3 regions of the Clostridium sp. CM036 genome follow, and region 2 is predicted to be linked to each of the others. Evidence: predicted binding sites of a transcription regulator. Region 2 holds the regulator's gene; each other region holds the start of a gene.
What was found. The regulator HrcA, encoded in region 2, represses chaperone genes, less so after heat shock. The targets are predictions, from matches to a motif close to TGTTAGCACTCNNNNNNNNNGAGTGCTAACA.
Positions count from the first base shown of each region.

Region 1 (5,541 bases), 820 kb from region 2:
CGCATGGAAGAGGAATAGGAATAATTATTGATGGATTACCGCCAGGTATAAAGCTTGATATGGATTTTATTAATAGTGAAATGCAAAGACGCGCTCCAGGACGAGATGAATTTTCAACTAAAAGAAAAGAAGGTGATAAATTTGAAATACTAAGTGGATATTTTAATGGATATACCACAGGGACACCTCTTTGTAGCGTTATTTTTAATGAAAATCAAAATTCGAAGGATTACGATAAGTTAAAGGATTTAGTAAGACCGGGTCATGCTGATTTTACAGGAAAGGTTAAATATTCAGGCTTTAACGATTATAGAGGTGGCGGACATTTCTCAGGAAGAATTACAGCACCACTTGTTTTTGCAGGTGCTGTTGCGAAACAGATACTTTTTGATAAGGGAATCGAAATAGGAAGTCACATTTTAAGTATTGGGAATGTGTTTGATAGTTATTTTGATGGGGTCAATTTAAAGAAACAGATATTAGCAGATATTCTAAAGAAAGATTTTCCTGTAATTGATGATTCAAAGGGAAAAGAAATGAAGAACATTATATTAAAGGCGAAGGAAGAAACAGATTCGGTTGGAGGTATAATTGAAGCTACTATATTAAATGTGCCTTGTGGACTGGGGGAACCATTCTTTGATTCTATAGAGAGCAATTTAGCTCAATTACTATTTTCTGTGCCTGCAGTTAAGGGGGTAGAATTTGGCATGGGCTTTCAAATAACAAAACTTCGGGGAAGCGTATCAAATGATGTACCGTGCATTAAAAATGGGAGTGTATTGACGAAAACTAACAATAATGGTGGAATTAATGGTGGTATTTCTAATGGAATGCCGATAGTTTTTAGGGTAGCTATGAAACCAACACCTTCTATTGCAAAAACTCAAGATACCATTGATATGGTGACTTGTGAAAATTCGGAAGTATCTGTTACAGGAAGGCATGACCCTTGCATAGTTTTAAGAGCGCTAGCAGTGATAGAAGCTTGCGCTGCAATGAGTATTTTAGATTTTATTTGAAGGATGTGCTTTAATGAGTAAATTAGATGATTTTAATATAGATAATTTAAGAAGTGAAATTGATAAAATTGACTCAAGCCTTGTATCATTATTTGAAAAGCGTATGGAAGTAGTTTTAAAGGTAGCTGAATATAAAAAAAATAATCATATGGAAGTTTTAAATAAGGCTAGAGAAGAAATAGTTATAAAGAAGAATTTAGACTTAGTTAAAAATAAAAATTTGTTTTTAGAGGTAGAAGAATTTTTCAAATCCGTTATGGAAATAAGTAGAGGGTTTCAAAACAAAAATTTAAATCGGGAGGGGGCTTTTGCTACTGAGAAAAAGCTAACAGTTGGTTTTTATGGCGTAACAGGTTCCTTTAGCGAACAAGCTTTAAAGGGATATTTCGGTGAAAATGTGGACGCAAAAGCAATAAGTGAGTTTGAAGATATATTTTTGCAATTGAAATATGGGAAGATAAATTATGGTGTTATCCCTATAGAAAATTCTTCCACAGGAGCAATATCCGCGGTTTATGACCTTCTAAATAAATATAATTTTTATATAACAGGAGAAAAATATCTTAAAATAAGCCAAAACTTAATGGGAATTAGAGGATCAACACTAGATGATATCAAAGAGGTTTACTCTCATCCACAGGGATTAGAGCAAAGTATGGAATTTTTAAAAGGCTACAAGCAGTGGAAGTTAGTTCCCTATAACAGCACTGCAAAAAGTGCGCAGTTAGTTAAAGATAGACAGGACAAAACCTTGGCAGCCATAGCTAGCGCTAAGGCAGCGGAAATATACAACCTTGAGATTTTGCAGAAAAATGTAAATTCAAATGCAACAAATATGACTAGGTTTGTTGTTATTGGTAAAGAGTTGGAGTCAACTAGCGGAAACAATAAAACAAGCTTAGTTTTATCTACTACCCACAAGGCAGGTTCGCTCTATCATGTTTTAAAGCATTTTGAAGAAAATGGTATAAACCTTTTGAAAATTGAATCTAGACCAATAAAGGATAAGCCATGGGAATATTTCTTTTACATAGATTTCCACGGAAACATAGATGAAGATAAAATTATATCTTCAATTAAGTTAATTAAAAAGAATAGCCGTTATTTTAAAATATTGGGCAATTATAAAAGTGAAATGATTGACAATGAATAAATGATATTAGTAAGTTTTACTTAAGAAATGAGGGTGAGTTATGTCAGGGTTATATGGTTTACTTGGAGAAAAACTATCACATAGTGTTTCGCCGCAAATACATTCAATGGTATTTAATAAATTGAATATGAAGGGTTATTATCATCTCTTCGAATTTAAAAGCAAAGATCTGAAAGCAGCAATGGCCGGATTTAATGTTATTAAACCAAGAGGTATTAATGTAACTATTCCTTATAAAATTAAGGTTATGGAATTACTTGATGAGGTTAGCATAGAAGCAAAAGCGATAGGATCTGTAAACACCCTAAAGTTTGAGGAAAACAAAACTATTGGATACAACACAGATTACTTTGGAATTGGAATGCTTTTCAATAAGTATGATATTGAAGTGAAAAATAAAAAAGCAACAATACTTGGAAACGGTGGAGTAGCAGTTACTGTGGTTCAATATTTATTAAATAAGGGAATAACTGAAATTACTGTAGTTACAAGAGATATCTCAAGGATTAAGGAAAACAGCAAATTTAATGGTTGTAAATTGATTTCTTATAATGAAATTCAAGGGCTTAAAGAGTCAGATATAGTGGTAAACTGTACACCACTTGGAATGTATCCTAATTTGGACAATTCTCCAATTGAAAAGAAACATATTGGTAAATTTGGCGCCGCTGTAGATATGATCTACAATCCTAAGGAAACCCTATTTTTAAAGTATGCGAAGGAGACGGGTTTAAAAGCAGTTAATGGTCTTTATATGCTAGTTGGCCAGGCAATTGCTGCTCAGGAAATCTGGAATGATATTAAGATCCCAAAGATAATAATTGATGAAATTTATGATGAACTAGAAAAGGGAGTAGAAAATTAAAAGATGAAAAATATAGTTTTAATTGGGATGCCCGGTTGTGGTAAAAGTGTCATTGGAGAAATAATCGCAGAAAAGATAGAAATGGCATTTATAGACATAGATGCATATATTGAAGCTAGTACAAATCTTACGATTACTGAAATGTTTAAAAATGGTGAGGCTGGATTTAGAGACATAGAATCTAAAGTAGTTGAGAAATTATCTAAAAAAAATCGAGTAATTATTTCAACTGGCGGTGGAGTGATTAAAAAACATGAAAATATTTTAAATTTAAAGAAAAATGGTATTATAATTTACATAAACCGTCCTATTGAAAATATAGTAGCGGATATAGATGTTGAGACCCGCCCCTTACTAGCAAAAGATCCATCTAAGCTTTATAGATTGTTTGAGGAGAGAGGTCACTTGTACAAACAATATTGTGACTATGAGGTTATGAATACTAGTGATATTTACGATGTAGTGAATAATATCATAGAAATATATATAAATGAGATGTCGTTAATTAAATAACTTAACACAGAAAAAAAGCTGTTGATTATTAAACAGTATCGTTGAAAAATAATTGTAAACAAGTATTTTATCATTTAGCATTGAGTAATATGGAAATTATTATTGTGAAATGAATTCAAATAAAGTAATATATATATAAGATTAAATTCAAAACAACAAATTATCTATATTTAAAATGGAGAGAGTAAGTTAATAAATGTTTGAGATGGAAGAAAAATATATTATGTACGTTGACAAATTATAAAAAAAGGTGTAGTTTATAACTAGCGTTAGCACTCGATAACATAGAGTGCTAACAAAATAAAAAATAAGAAGATTTGGTACGAAAGGGGAAATTTTAATTGGAAAAAAAGCAGTTTAAAACGGAGTCTAAGAGAATTCTGGATATGATGGTAAATTCAATATATACTCATAGGGATATTTTTTTAAGAGAACTTATCTCTAATGCTAGTGATGCTATTGATAAAATTTATTATAAGACATTAGCGGATGATTCATTGAATTTTGATAAGGGTAATTACTATATTACAATAGCCAGTGATAAGTTAACTAGAACAATAAAAATTTCTGATACAGGAATTGGAATGACAGAAGCTGAACTTAGTGATAACCTAGGAGTTATAGCTAAAAGTGGCTCTTTAGCATTCAAAAAAGAAAATGAAATAAAAGATGGGTACGACATAATTGGACAATTTGGAGTGGGATTTTATTCTGCATTTATGGTAGCAGATAATATTACTGTTATAAGTAAAGTTTTTGGTAGTGATGAAGCACATAAATGGGAATCTAATGGTGCAGAGGGTTATACCATAGAACCTTGCGCAAAAGATACTGTTGGAACAGAAATTATACTTAAAATAAAAGAGAATACAGAAGATGATAACTTTGATGAATTTCTTGATGAAAATGGACTAAAATCTATTGTAAAGAAATACTCCGATTTCATTAGGTATCCAATTAAAATGGATATAAGTCAGTCAAGACTTAAAGAAGGTAGTGAAACAGACTACGAAGACTTCGTTGAGGAAAAGACTGTAAACAGCATGGTTCCTATATGGAGAAAAAATAAAAGCGAACTTACTGATGAAGATTATGATAATTTTTACGCTGAAAAGCACTATGGATTTGACAAACCAGCAAGGCATATCCATATTAGTGTTGATGGTGTTATAAGTTATAATTCAATTTTATATATTCCAGAAAAAACGCCTTATGATTTCTATACAAAAGAATATGAAAAAGGCTTAGAATTATATTCAAGTGGTGTTTTAATCATGGATAAGTGTGCAGATTTATTGCCTGACTATTTTAGTTTTGTAAAAGGAATAGTTGATTCAGAAGATCTGTCGCTTAACATATCTAGAGAAGTACTGCAACATGATAGACAACTTAAACTTATAGCTAAAAACATTAAAACTAAAATTAAAAATGAGTTAGATAGTTTACTTAAAAATGAAAGAGAAAAATATGAAGAATTTTATGAAGCATTTGGAAGACAATTGAAGTATGGTATTTATAGCGATTTTGGAAGTAACAAAGATGTTTTGCAAGATTTATTGTTGTTTTATTCATCAAAGGAGAAAAAGAATGTTACTTTAGATGAATATGTTTCTAGAATGCCAGAGGATCAAAAATATATTTATTATGCTTCAGGAGAATCAAACGCGCGAATTGAAAAATTACCACAAATTGAAATGGTATCAGATAAGGGATTCGAAATTTTATATTTCACGGATGAGGTAGACGAATTCGCTGTGAAAATGATAATGAAGTACAAAGAAAAGGAATTTAAATCTGTATCAAGTGGTGACTTAGGTATAGAAGTAGATGAAAAAGAAAATCCTTCTAGCACTGATGAAAAAGACAATAAAGAATTATTTGAACATATGAAAAGTGTTTTAACAGGTAGAGTTAAGGATGTTAGGGCATCAAAAAGACTTAAGAACTACCCAGTATGTTTATCAAATGATGGTGACCTTACAATAGAA
Region 1 is NZ_CM143652.1:1,058,203-1,063,743, reverse strand. It holds gene aroC (chorismate synthase) at 1-1,022, shown strand, start outside; gene pheA (prephenate dehydratase) at 1,036-2,175, shown strand; gene aroE (shikimate dehydrogenase) at 2,216-3,040, shown strand; gene ACWJKE_RS05055 (shikimate kinase) at 3,044-3,553, shown strand; gene htpG (molecular chaperone HtpG) at 3,895-5,541, shown strand, end outside.
Region 1: the regulator HrcA is predicted to act here: its motif matches at 3,821-3,851, upstream of htpG (molecular chaperone HtpG).

Region 2 (5,541 bases):
TTAAATCTATTCCATTATCCGCTTTAAAAGTGTCGGCTATGTGATTCATAACCTTTTCGTCAAAGTCATCTCCACCAAGTTTAGTGTTACCATTAGTTGATTTTACTTCGAATAAACCATCACCAAGTTCTAATATAGATACATCAAATGTACCGCCACCTAAATCATATACTAATATTTTTTGGTTAACATCCATTTTATCTAAACCATAAGCTAGAGCTGCCGCTGTTGGCTCATTTATTATTCTTTTAACTTCAAGTCCAGCTATTTTTCCTGCGTCTTTTGTTGCTTGTCTTTGGCTATCATTGAAATAAGCAGGTACAGTTATTACAGCTTCTGTAACTGTTTCTCCTAAATAAGCCTCAGCATCAGCTTTTATTTTTTGTAAAATATACGCCGAAATTTCTTGTGGTGTATGTGATTTTCCATCAATATCTACTTTATGATTGGAACCCATTTCTCTTTTAATTGACATTATTGTTTTGTCTGGGTTTGTAATTGCTTGCCTCTTTGCTACTTGACCTACTAATCTTTCTCCATTAGCTTGGAATGAAACTACAGATGGTGTAGTTCTTGCACCCTCTGAATTAGAAATTACTACGGGTTCTCCACCCTCCATAACTGCTACACATGAGTTTGTTGTACCTAAATCTATTCCTATAATTTTTCCCATTATTATTTCCTCCTCATATTCCTTTTAGACCATAACAATTATAATTGTTATAATTCTTATATTTTATTATAATATTTTTTTATAATATTTTTTTTATAATACAAATCTTTAATTTGCAACTTTAACCATACTATGCCTTAATACCTTGTTATCTTTTTTATAACCTTTTTGGAATACTTCTACTATTTCATTAGTTCCATATTGTTCATCTTCAACATGCATTACTGCATTATGAAGATTTGGGTCAAATTCACCTTCTGAGACTAATTCTTCTACCCCTAATTTAGTAAAGGCATCATTAAATTGTCTTACTGTCATATCCACACCGACTCTTAGATCTTCCCCAGTTCCTTCAACAGAAAGTGCTCTTTCTAAGTTATCAAGTACTGGCAAAACCTCTTTTAAAACATCGGCGCAAGCATCTGTGTATATACCATGTTTCTCTTTTACTGTTCTTTTTCTAAAGTTCTCATATTCAGCAGATGTCCTTAAATATTTGTCTTTAAAATCATCTAGCTCACTCTGTAATTTAATGTTTTCTTCTTCTAATTTTTTCTTATTTTTTTTCATATCTTTTTCACTTTCTAAAAGTTCTTCAACTTCTTCTACTATTTCAGCTTCTTCTGCAGTTTCCTCTATAGAACCCTCTGTCTCTTCCATAGTGCTTTGACTTTCGCCAGCTTCATCAACTGAGCTTGAAGCCCCATTATTAGGTATTGATGTGTTTTCTTCTTTTAAATCTTCTTTTAAAATTTCCTGATTATTTGTATTCACTAAATCATCCCTCCATTTCTGGCTCAAAGTAAATCTTTTAATTTTAAAATTTATCTATGGTCATCATAAATTTGAGCTATATTATCATTTAATTCTTTAACTATCCCAGTTAGTACAGATATAACTTTTCCATAAGGTATTCTTGTTGGTCCTATAACTCCAATAGATCCGAGCGGTATTCCGGACGCGCTATAAACAGCTGTTATAATGCTGCATTCGCGAGCACATTCAACAAAATTTTCTTCACCAATTTTAATTGTAATATTACCTGTAATGTCCCCTACTCCTAGTAAACTATTTATACTCTCTTTATTGTCTACTAAAACTAAGAACTCACGAGCTTTAGTAATATTGTTATATTCTGGGTAGTTAAATATATTTGCAGCACCCTGAATATATACTTCTGAAGTCTCAACACCAGACAAACTATCATATAGAGCTGGAATAATTCCATCAAAAATTTCTTGATAAAATGCTAAATCTCTTTTTAAATTATTAATAACTTCTAAATTTATTTGCTCAATTGTAAGCTTTCTCAATCTAAAATTAAGCATATTGTTAAGTTTTGCAATGCTATCACTACCAATAGGTTTTCTAATCTTAATAACATTATTTTTGATGATACCACTGTCTGTAATAATTACAAACAAAATACTCTCAGCATCTAGATTCATTAGCTGAATATATTTTATACAGCTCTTTTGAACAGATGGTGCCTTAACTATAGATGTAAGATTTGTAAGAAGAGAAAGCATTTGTGTTGCTTGCTTAACGATTTTATCAACCTCATATAAAGCAGCATTAATAAGGTGATTTTTGATCATATATTCTTCCTCATTGGATAATTTCGTAAGTTCCATAAGTCTATCAACATATAATCTATAACCCTTATCTGATGGTTTTCTACCAGATGATGTATGCAACTGTTCTATATATCCCAGCTCTTCGAGGTCTGACATTTCATTTCTTATAGTAGCTGGACTAATACCTAAATCGTACTTTTTAGCTATGGTTCTGGATCCAACAGGCTCACCATTATTTATATAATCTGTAATTATAGCCTGAAGTATTTTAATTTTTCTTTCATCCATTTCCATAATATCACCTCTTTTATTAGCACTCACTACAGTTGAGTGCTAACGAGTATGTATTAAAAATATCATTTGCTAATGTATTTGTCAATAACCTTAATTTTTTAATTTAGCCACTATATGTTGATTATATCGATTTAAATTAAGTATACTACGCTTTCCTTTGATTTTCGTGGTGCTATAATATTAATATCTTTAGACAAAAATTTATGGCAATGCATTTATAGAAGAAATTCTGCCATAATCACATTCGATATTTCAATACCTTCATAAGTTAAAAAAATATTGTTATCATTTTCCTCCATGAATCCATTACTTACATATTTATTTATTACTTCCCTATAAACACTATCTATATCTTTGTCAAATCTTTTCCTAAATTCACTTTTGCTTATGCCTACATTCTTTCTAAGACCCATAAACATAAACTCTTCCATATCATCTTTAAATGAATTCTTTATTTTTTCCACTATTGCACAACAATCAACATTTATTTTCTTAATATATTTTTCTATATTTTCTTCATTTCTATACCTAAACCCATCCCTATATGAATGAGAGGAAGCGCCGCATCCTATATATTCGCCCATTTCCCAATATACTAAATTGTGTCTACATGACTTATTGATTTTTGCAAAATTTGAAATTTCATATTGTATATACCCTTTTCCTCTTAAATATTCTATTGTCTGTGCGTACATAGTTCGTTCTATTTCCTCATCCGGAAGCTTTAATGTGCCTTCTTCAAGCCCTTTATAAAAAGCCGTTCCCTCTTCCACTATTAGACTATAGCAAGATAAGTGTTCTGGATTAAGGTTAGTTACATTCTCTAAAGTCTCTATCCACTGCTTAAGCGTTTGAGACGGAAGTCCAAACATTAAATCTACATTGATATTATCAAAACCTAGATTTCTAGCCATTTGAAAGCTTTGTTTAAAATCTTCAATAGTATGGATTCTACCCAGCTTTTTAAGCAAAGAATCTTGAAAGGCTTGAAGTCCAATGCTGATCCTATTTACTCCTATTTTTTTTAAAAAGTTTAATATTTCCCCTGTAAATGTTCCGGGGTTTCCTTCCACTGTAAACTCTAAATCGTCACACATATCCAATCTATCAATACTTTTCCCTATCATTTCCCAGCCCGCTAAAGATAAATAGGTGGGAGTTCCCCCACCTATAAATATAGTTTTTATTTTTTTATCTCTTATACTATTTATTTCTTTTGCTAGAGCTGCGGCATAATCAAGCATACACTCCTCTTTACCAGCAAATGACGGAAAATCACAATATAAACACTTCTGCTTGCAAAAAGGAATATGTATATACAACGCAACATTCTTCATAGTTTAAGCCTCACTTTATTCCTAATCTACTTTAAGTATAGCCATAAATGCTTCTTGTGGAACTTCTACACTTCCCACTTGTCTCATTCTCTTTTTACCTTCTTTTTGTTTCGATAATAATTTTTTCTTTCTTGAGATATCTCCACCATAACATTTAGCTAAAACATCTTTTCTAAGTGCCTTTACAGTTTCTCTTGCTATTATCTTTGAGTTTATAGATGCTTGTATTGGTATCTCAAACATTTGTCTTGGTATAAGCTCTTTTAGTTTTTCAGCCATAATTCTTCCTCTATGGTAAGCTCTTTCCTCCGGAACAATCATAGACAGCGCATCTACTTTATCTCCTTTAAGTAAAATATCTAGTTTTACGAGCTGAGTCGTGGTATAACCCTTAAATTCATAATCAAAAGATGCATATCCTTTTGTTCTTGATTTTAAGGCATCGAAAAAGTCGTATACTATTTCATTAAGAGGCATGTCATAATTGAGCACTACTCTAGTGGTTTCTATATATTTCATATCAATATATACGCCTCTTTTTTCTTGACACAACTCCATAACTGATCCTAAATATTCTGATGGTGTTATGATAGACGCTTTAACTACTGGCTCTTCCATATAACTAATTTCCGTTGGTTCTGGAAGATTTGTAGGATTTGTTATTTCTATTAATTCTCCATTAGTTTTCATTACTTTATATATAACTGATGGGGCTGTCGTAATGATTTCTATATTAAATTCTCTTTCTATTCTTTCTTGTATTATCTCCATATGAAGAAGGCCTAAGAATCCACATCTAAATCCAAATCCTAAAGCGATAGATGTCTCGGGTTCAAATCCTAGCGCTGCATCATTTAACTGGAGCCTTTCTAGTGCCTCTTTTAATTCTCCATATCTAGCACCATCTACCGGATAAATACCACTAAACACCATAGGCACTGCTGGTTTATATCCCTTAAGCGGCTTAGACGCTGGTCTAGACGCTTCTGTTATTGTATCCCCAACTCGTGCATCCCTAACATTTTTTATAGATGCTGTTATATATCCAACATCCCCAGCACTTAGCTGCGGTACGGTCAGATAATTTGGAACAAATACTCCAACTTCTACTACATCGTATATTTTATTAGTATTCATCAGTTTAATCTTTGTTCCTGCTTTAACAATTCCATCTTTGATTCTTACATAACATACAACACCTTTATAACTATCATATGAAGAATCAAAAATTAAAGCTTTGAGTGGTGCTTCTTCATCTCCACTAGGAGGTGAAATCTTTTTTACTACAGCTTCTAGAACATCTTCTACATTAAGCCCAGTTTTCGCAGAGATTAGAGGAGCATCCTGAGCTTCAATACCTATTACGTCCTCAATTTCCTGAATTATCTCGCTTGGCCTTGCACTAGGAAGATCTATTTTGTTAATAACTGGTGCAATATCTAGGTTGTTGTCCAGAGCAAGATAGCAATTTGCTAAAGTCTGAGCTTGAATCCCTTGTGATGCATCTACTACAAGCACTGCACCTTCACAAGCAGCTAAGCTCCTTGAAACCTCATAGTTAAAATCTACATGTCCCGGAGTATCTATAAGATTGAATATGTATTCTTCTCCATTCTCCCTTTTGTAAACGAGCCTTGCTGGTTGAGATTTAATAGTAATA
Region 2 is NZ_CM143652.1:233,770-239,310, reverse strand. It holds gene dnaK (molecular chaperone DnaK) at 1-673, opposite strand, end outside; gene grpE (nucleotide exchange factor GrpE) at 782-1,390, opposite strand; gene hrcA (heat-inducible transcriptional repressor HrcA) at 1,498-2,544, opposite strand; gene hemW (radical SAM family heme chaperone HemW) at 2,760-3,881, opposite strand; gene lepA (translation elongation factor 4) at 3,903-5,541, opposite strand, start outside.

Region 3 (5,541 bases), 1.8 Mb from region 2:
TTGTCTTAATGGTTCTTCTAATGCTCTTTTAATTATGTTAATACCCACTTGAACATCTGGTGTATCTGATGATAATTTTGCAATCTCAGAAATAGCATTAATATAAACTGTTCCACCACCAGGAACTATTCCCTCTTCAACTGCTGCTTTTGTAGCTGCAAGAGCATCTTCTATTCGGAGTTTCTTTTCTTTTAATTCAGTTTCAGTAGCAGCTCCAACTTTTATTACAGCTACTCCGCCTGCAAGTTTAGCAAGTCTTTCTTGTAATTTTTCTCTATCAAAATCTGATGTAGTTTCTTCAATTTGCTTTTTAATTTGGGAAACTCTATCATGTATTGTATCTTTTTCACCCTTGCCATTTACTATAGTAGTGTTTTCTTTAGATATTTTAACACTTTCTGCTTTTCCAAGCATGTCAACAGTAACATCTTTTAGTTCTCTTCCTAATTCTTCGCATATAACTTCTCCTCCAGTTAGGATTGCTATATCTTGAAGCATTTCTTTTCTTCTGTCACCAAAACCTGGTGCTTTAACAGCTACACAAGTAAAAGTTCCTCTTAATTTATTAACAACTAATGTGCTTAAAGCTTCACCCTCAATATCTTCAGCAATTATTAATAACTTTTTGCCTTGTTGAACGATTTGCTCAAGTATTGGAAGTATGTCTTGTATATTAGTAATTTTCTTATCAGTTATTAAAATATATGGCTCATCAAGATTCGCTTCCATTTTTTCTGCATCTGTAACCATATATGCACTTAAATATCCTCTATCAAATTGCATTCCTTCAACAACATCAAGTTCTGTTCCCATAGATTTTGATTCTTCTACAGTTATAACACCTTCGTTGCCTACTCTTTCCATAGCATCAGCAATTAGAGCTCCTGTTACTTCATCACTAGCTGATATAGCAGCAACTCTCGATATATCTTCCTTACCATTAACTGGTTTAGAAGATTTTTTAATTTCTTCAACAGCTTTATCTACAGCCATTTTTATACCAGTTCTTATTAACATTGGATTGGCACCAGCTGTAACATTTTTTAAACCTTCTCTTATTATAGCTTGGGCAAGCAATGTAGCTGTAGTTGTTCCATCTCCTGCTACATCATTTGTCTTTGTAGCAACTTCTTTAACAAGTTGTGCTCCCATATTTTCAAATGCATCTTCTAGCTCTATTTCCCTAGCTATAGTAACACCATCATTTGTTATTAATGGTGATCCAAACTTTTTATCTAAAATAACATTTCTTCCTTTAGGTCCGAGTGTTATTTTAACAGTGTTTGCAAGTTTATCTACACCTCTTTGCATAGCTCTTCTCGCTTCTTCTCCAAACAATATATCTTTAGCCATTTTAAACCCTCCTATACGACGCTAATGATTAAATAATCATTTACTATCAATTATTATTTAATTATTATTACGTTAATGTTATTTTTCAATTACAGCTAATAGTTCATCTTGCTTTAATATGATATACTCAATACCATCATATTTTATTTCACTTCCTGAATATTTAGAGAATAATATTATATCCCCTGCCTTAACTTCCATTTTAATTACTTTCCCATCTTCAACTTTTCCTGGTCCTACTGAAACTACTTCAGCCTCTTGTGGTTTTTCCTTTGAAGCTCCTGCAAGAAGTATTCCACTTTTTGTAGTTTCTTCCGCCTCTAATCTTTTAATTAACACTCTATCACTAAGTGGTCTAATATTCATTTTAAACCCCTCCTTATATATTTTTGTTGTTTTTGTTAGCACTCATCACATCTGAGTGCTAATGAGTTCTATACCTAATATTTTAATTAATAATCAGTATAATATCAACTTCACCTATTCCATATATTATACCATTTATACGCAACTAAACTATATTATGTTTAGTTATCACTGCATTATATAGTTTTTCTCTTGTTTACTTACTTTTTAATGAAATTATAATTTTAGCACATTTTTATTATCATTGAATATATTTTGATTTATTGTTAAAATCACTAATAGAGGTGATTTTATGAATAGTCTATATAAATGGTTTAATAACTATTTTTTTAGAGACTCCATTTTCAGAAATGTAAAAACGCTTATTAAATTTTCATTCAAAACGTTTTTTATCTTAAGTTTTACTTTTTCTTTTATAATTTTAAGCATAAATCTTACTTTGCTTTTTAAACCATTATACTATATGGATATTGATGTTTTAAAAATTGAAGAATCTTCTAATTTAAATAAAAAGGAACTAAAGACTAATTATGACTATGTAATCACATATTTAACTCAAAATAAAATTGAAGAATTCACTCTTCCAACGCTACCTTCATCCAATAATGGTAAAATTCATTTTAAGGAAGTTAAAATAATATTTGATACTCTTAAGGTAATGCTATTTTTCTCCATATTAATAAGTATTATAGGTATAATCATAAATAAGAGACACAAAACAATAAGATACTTGTTAACTAGTTCAATTTTTCTTATTATCGTACCTATAATATTACTTATACCCTTTTTAATTAATTTCGATAAAAGCTTCACAGCTTTTCATCATATTTTCTTTAAAAATGATTACTGGTTATTTGATATTGAACATGATCCAATAATAACGATCCTTCCACAGGATTTTTTCTTCCATTGTGCAATATTAATAATTATTTTGATTACTATAAGTAGCATAATATTAAGGTGTATATATAAATCACAATATAAAAAGCTACGCTCTTTATAATATTTATAAAAAGCTATACTCTTTATAATATTTTATAAAACATGTGTTATCGTAACTTTTTAATAAGATTTTTTCTTTTTAATTACATTTTTTATTATAGTATTTCCTTTAAAAATCCCTACTATTGATATAATACTCATTGTTATGCCTATAGTTATTAAACTTGTAACATCCCATGCATCTATTTTTTGACCAAAATAAGAAGAAATAAAAATCCCTGGAATTCTACCGAGTGTTGAATATATAAAGAAATCTTTAAAAGAAACATCAGATACTCCACATATGTATATTAGAGCATCTTTAGGTATTCCTGGGATTAAAAAAAAAATGAATATAACATTTTTTTTGCTTCCTATTTTTAATATTTTTCTAAAAAATTTCACTTTCTTTTTTAATAACAACTTTTCCACAAAAGGCCTACCATAACTATTAGCAATAAGATATACTATTATACCTCCTAAAGTAATACCCATTAAAGATATTATACCGCCTAAAAATGCACCGAAAATATATCCTCCAGCAATTTGTATAAATTCTCCTGGAATAAAAAAAACTACTACTTGTAAAACCTGCATAAGAATGAAAATTAAAACACTGAAATTTCCATAAGAAAGAATAACTTCTTTTAATATATTCGGATTTCTCAATATATATGAATACTTGAAATAATATTCATATCCTATGTATGCGAAAGCTAGCAAAACTGCTGATAGTAATATATATTGTTTATATCCTGATACCTTCATTCTAATACTATTCCACATTCTTTTCATTGTTTTTCATCCTCTTCACTCTTGTATTTATTTCAATAGTAACTCATAGTTTTATATAGTATTACTTGCTTTGCTTAATTTATTCTATTTTAATATTATTTTCTCTTGCATAATAAAACAAATACTGTTGTGCAAAACCTGCTAAGTTTTCAAATTTGTCTCTAGCGAAGGTCCTTATTTTAGGTAGAGAGACATCTGGTGCTAAATAAAAAAATTGCATCGCCCTCTTAACCCACACATCCACTGGGAAAGCAGAATATTTTTGCATAGAAAATAACATAATACAATCCGCCACTTTTGGGCCTATTCCACTAAGTTTTTTTAGTTCTTCATGGCAAATATCATCTTCCGCGGCTTTAATAAGCTCCAAATTCACTTCACCAGTATATACCTGATGTACTGTGTTTTTTACATATTTAGATCTAAACCCCAGACTACAACTCTGAATTTCTTCTATAGTAGCTTCTTCTAAATCTGCAGGCGTTGGAAATGTGTAGTACGTTTTCCCCTTATATTCTATTGGTTTTCCCCATTTTTTGCTCAAATTGTTTATAGCTCTTTTTATCATTGGGATTCTATTATTTGAAGAAATTATAAATGATATGGTAAGTTCAAAAGGCTCCTGCTGCAATAATCTAATGCCATACCCGAAATCAACAGATCTTTTAAGAAGAGGATCCATCTTAAATTTCTCTTTGATAACTGTGTAATTTCTTTTAAGGTCAAAATAATCACACCAAATCTCATTAAATTCTTCCTCATTTATATTATATATCTTTACTTGCGTCCCCTTTTTTTCTACTTCTATTACCTTCCCATATGCTACCCCTATGTAATTGCCATTAGGCTCCTTGTCCCATCTAAAGCATTGCCCACATTCGAATATATGGTCTAGTTCAAAGTTCTCTACATCTTTTATTATAATGCCTTCATTAAATGATTCAATATTTTTGTAATCCATAATTTTTCCTTTCATTGAGTTAAATTATTAACTTTTAATTCGCGTATCACAATTTCATCTAATATTTCAGTAGCAGTTTCAATCATTACCTTGCAACTACCATCCTCTTTTTTATATTTTGCTTTAAGAGCCGCGCAATTATTCGTGCTTAACTTTGATTCAAATTTTTGGAAGAATTCCTGACATAGTCTTTTAACTCTATCACCTTCATGCGCTTTTTCTTTAGTAAATAATATACCTATAACTGCCAAAGAACCTGTTATTGCTCCGCATATGCTCTCAATACCCATTCCTCCACCAAATGATGACATAGTTTTAAACGTTTCGCTTTTTAATTTCATATTATATTCATCACTAGCAGCGTAAATCATCACCTCAGCACAACTTAAATCATATTCCTTAGTGTAATATTTATTTATTTTATCTATTAACATAATATACCTCCTCCTATGCAATATTATTATACCAAATAGTTGTTACCTGTCCTCACTTTTTTAAAACAAACTCCATAAACCTTTGTTTATGGAGTTTGTAATTTAAAAATTATTATTTTGTTAACATTCCATCTATAGCTTTAGCAGCTTTTTTACCTGCTTCCATAGCTAATATAACTGTAGCAGCTCCTGAAACAGCATCTCCACCAGCATATACATTCTTTTTAGATGTTAATCCTGTTTCATCTTCTGCAACTATGCACTTCCATTTATTGATTTCTAACCCTTCTGTTGTTAAAGGAATTAATGGATTTGGTGATGTACCTAGAGACATTATAACCGTATTTACATCCATTATGAATTCCGACCCTTCAATCGCTATAGGTCTTCTTCTTCCTGATGCATCGGGTTCTCCTAGCTCCATTCTTATACACTTCATGCCTATAACATTCCCTTTTTCATCTCCTAGGATTTCAATTGGATTCACAAGTAAATCCATTATAACTCCCTCTTCTTTTGCGTGATGCACTTCTTCGGCTCTTGCAGGAAGTTCTGATTCTGATCTCCTGTACACTATGTGCCCTTCTGCTCCAAGTCTCACTGCTGTACGCACAGAGTCCATAGCAACATTTCCTCCACCTACAACAGCAA
Region 3 is NZ_CM143652.1:2,314,231-2,319,771, forward strand. It holds gene groL (chaperonin GroEL) at 1-1,353, opposite strand, end outside; gene ACWJKE_RS10915 (co-chaperone GroES) at 1,432-1,719, opposite strand; gene ACWJKE_RS10920 (TIGR01906 family membrane protein) at 2,012-2,722, shown strand; gene ACWJKE_RS10925 (TVP38/TMEM64 family protein) at 2,782-3,495, opposite strand; gene ACWJKE_RS10930 (DNA-3-methyladenine glycosylase family protein) at 3,575-4,456, opposite strand; gene ACWJKE_RS10935 (C-GCAxxG-C-C family (seleno)protein) at 4,468-4,890, opposite strand; gene gltA (NADPH-dependent glutamate synthase) at 5,003-5,541, opposite strand, start outside.
Region 3: the regulator HrcA is predicted to act here: its motif matches at 1,753-1,783, upstream of ACWJKE_RS10915 (co-chaperone GroES).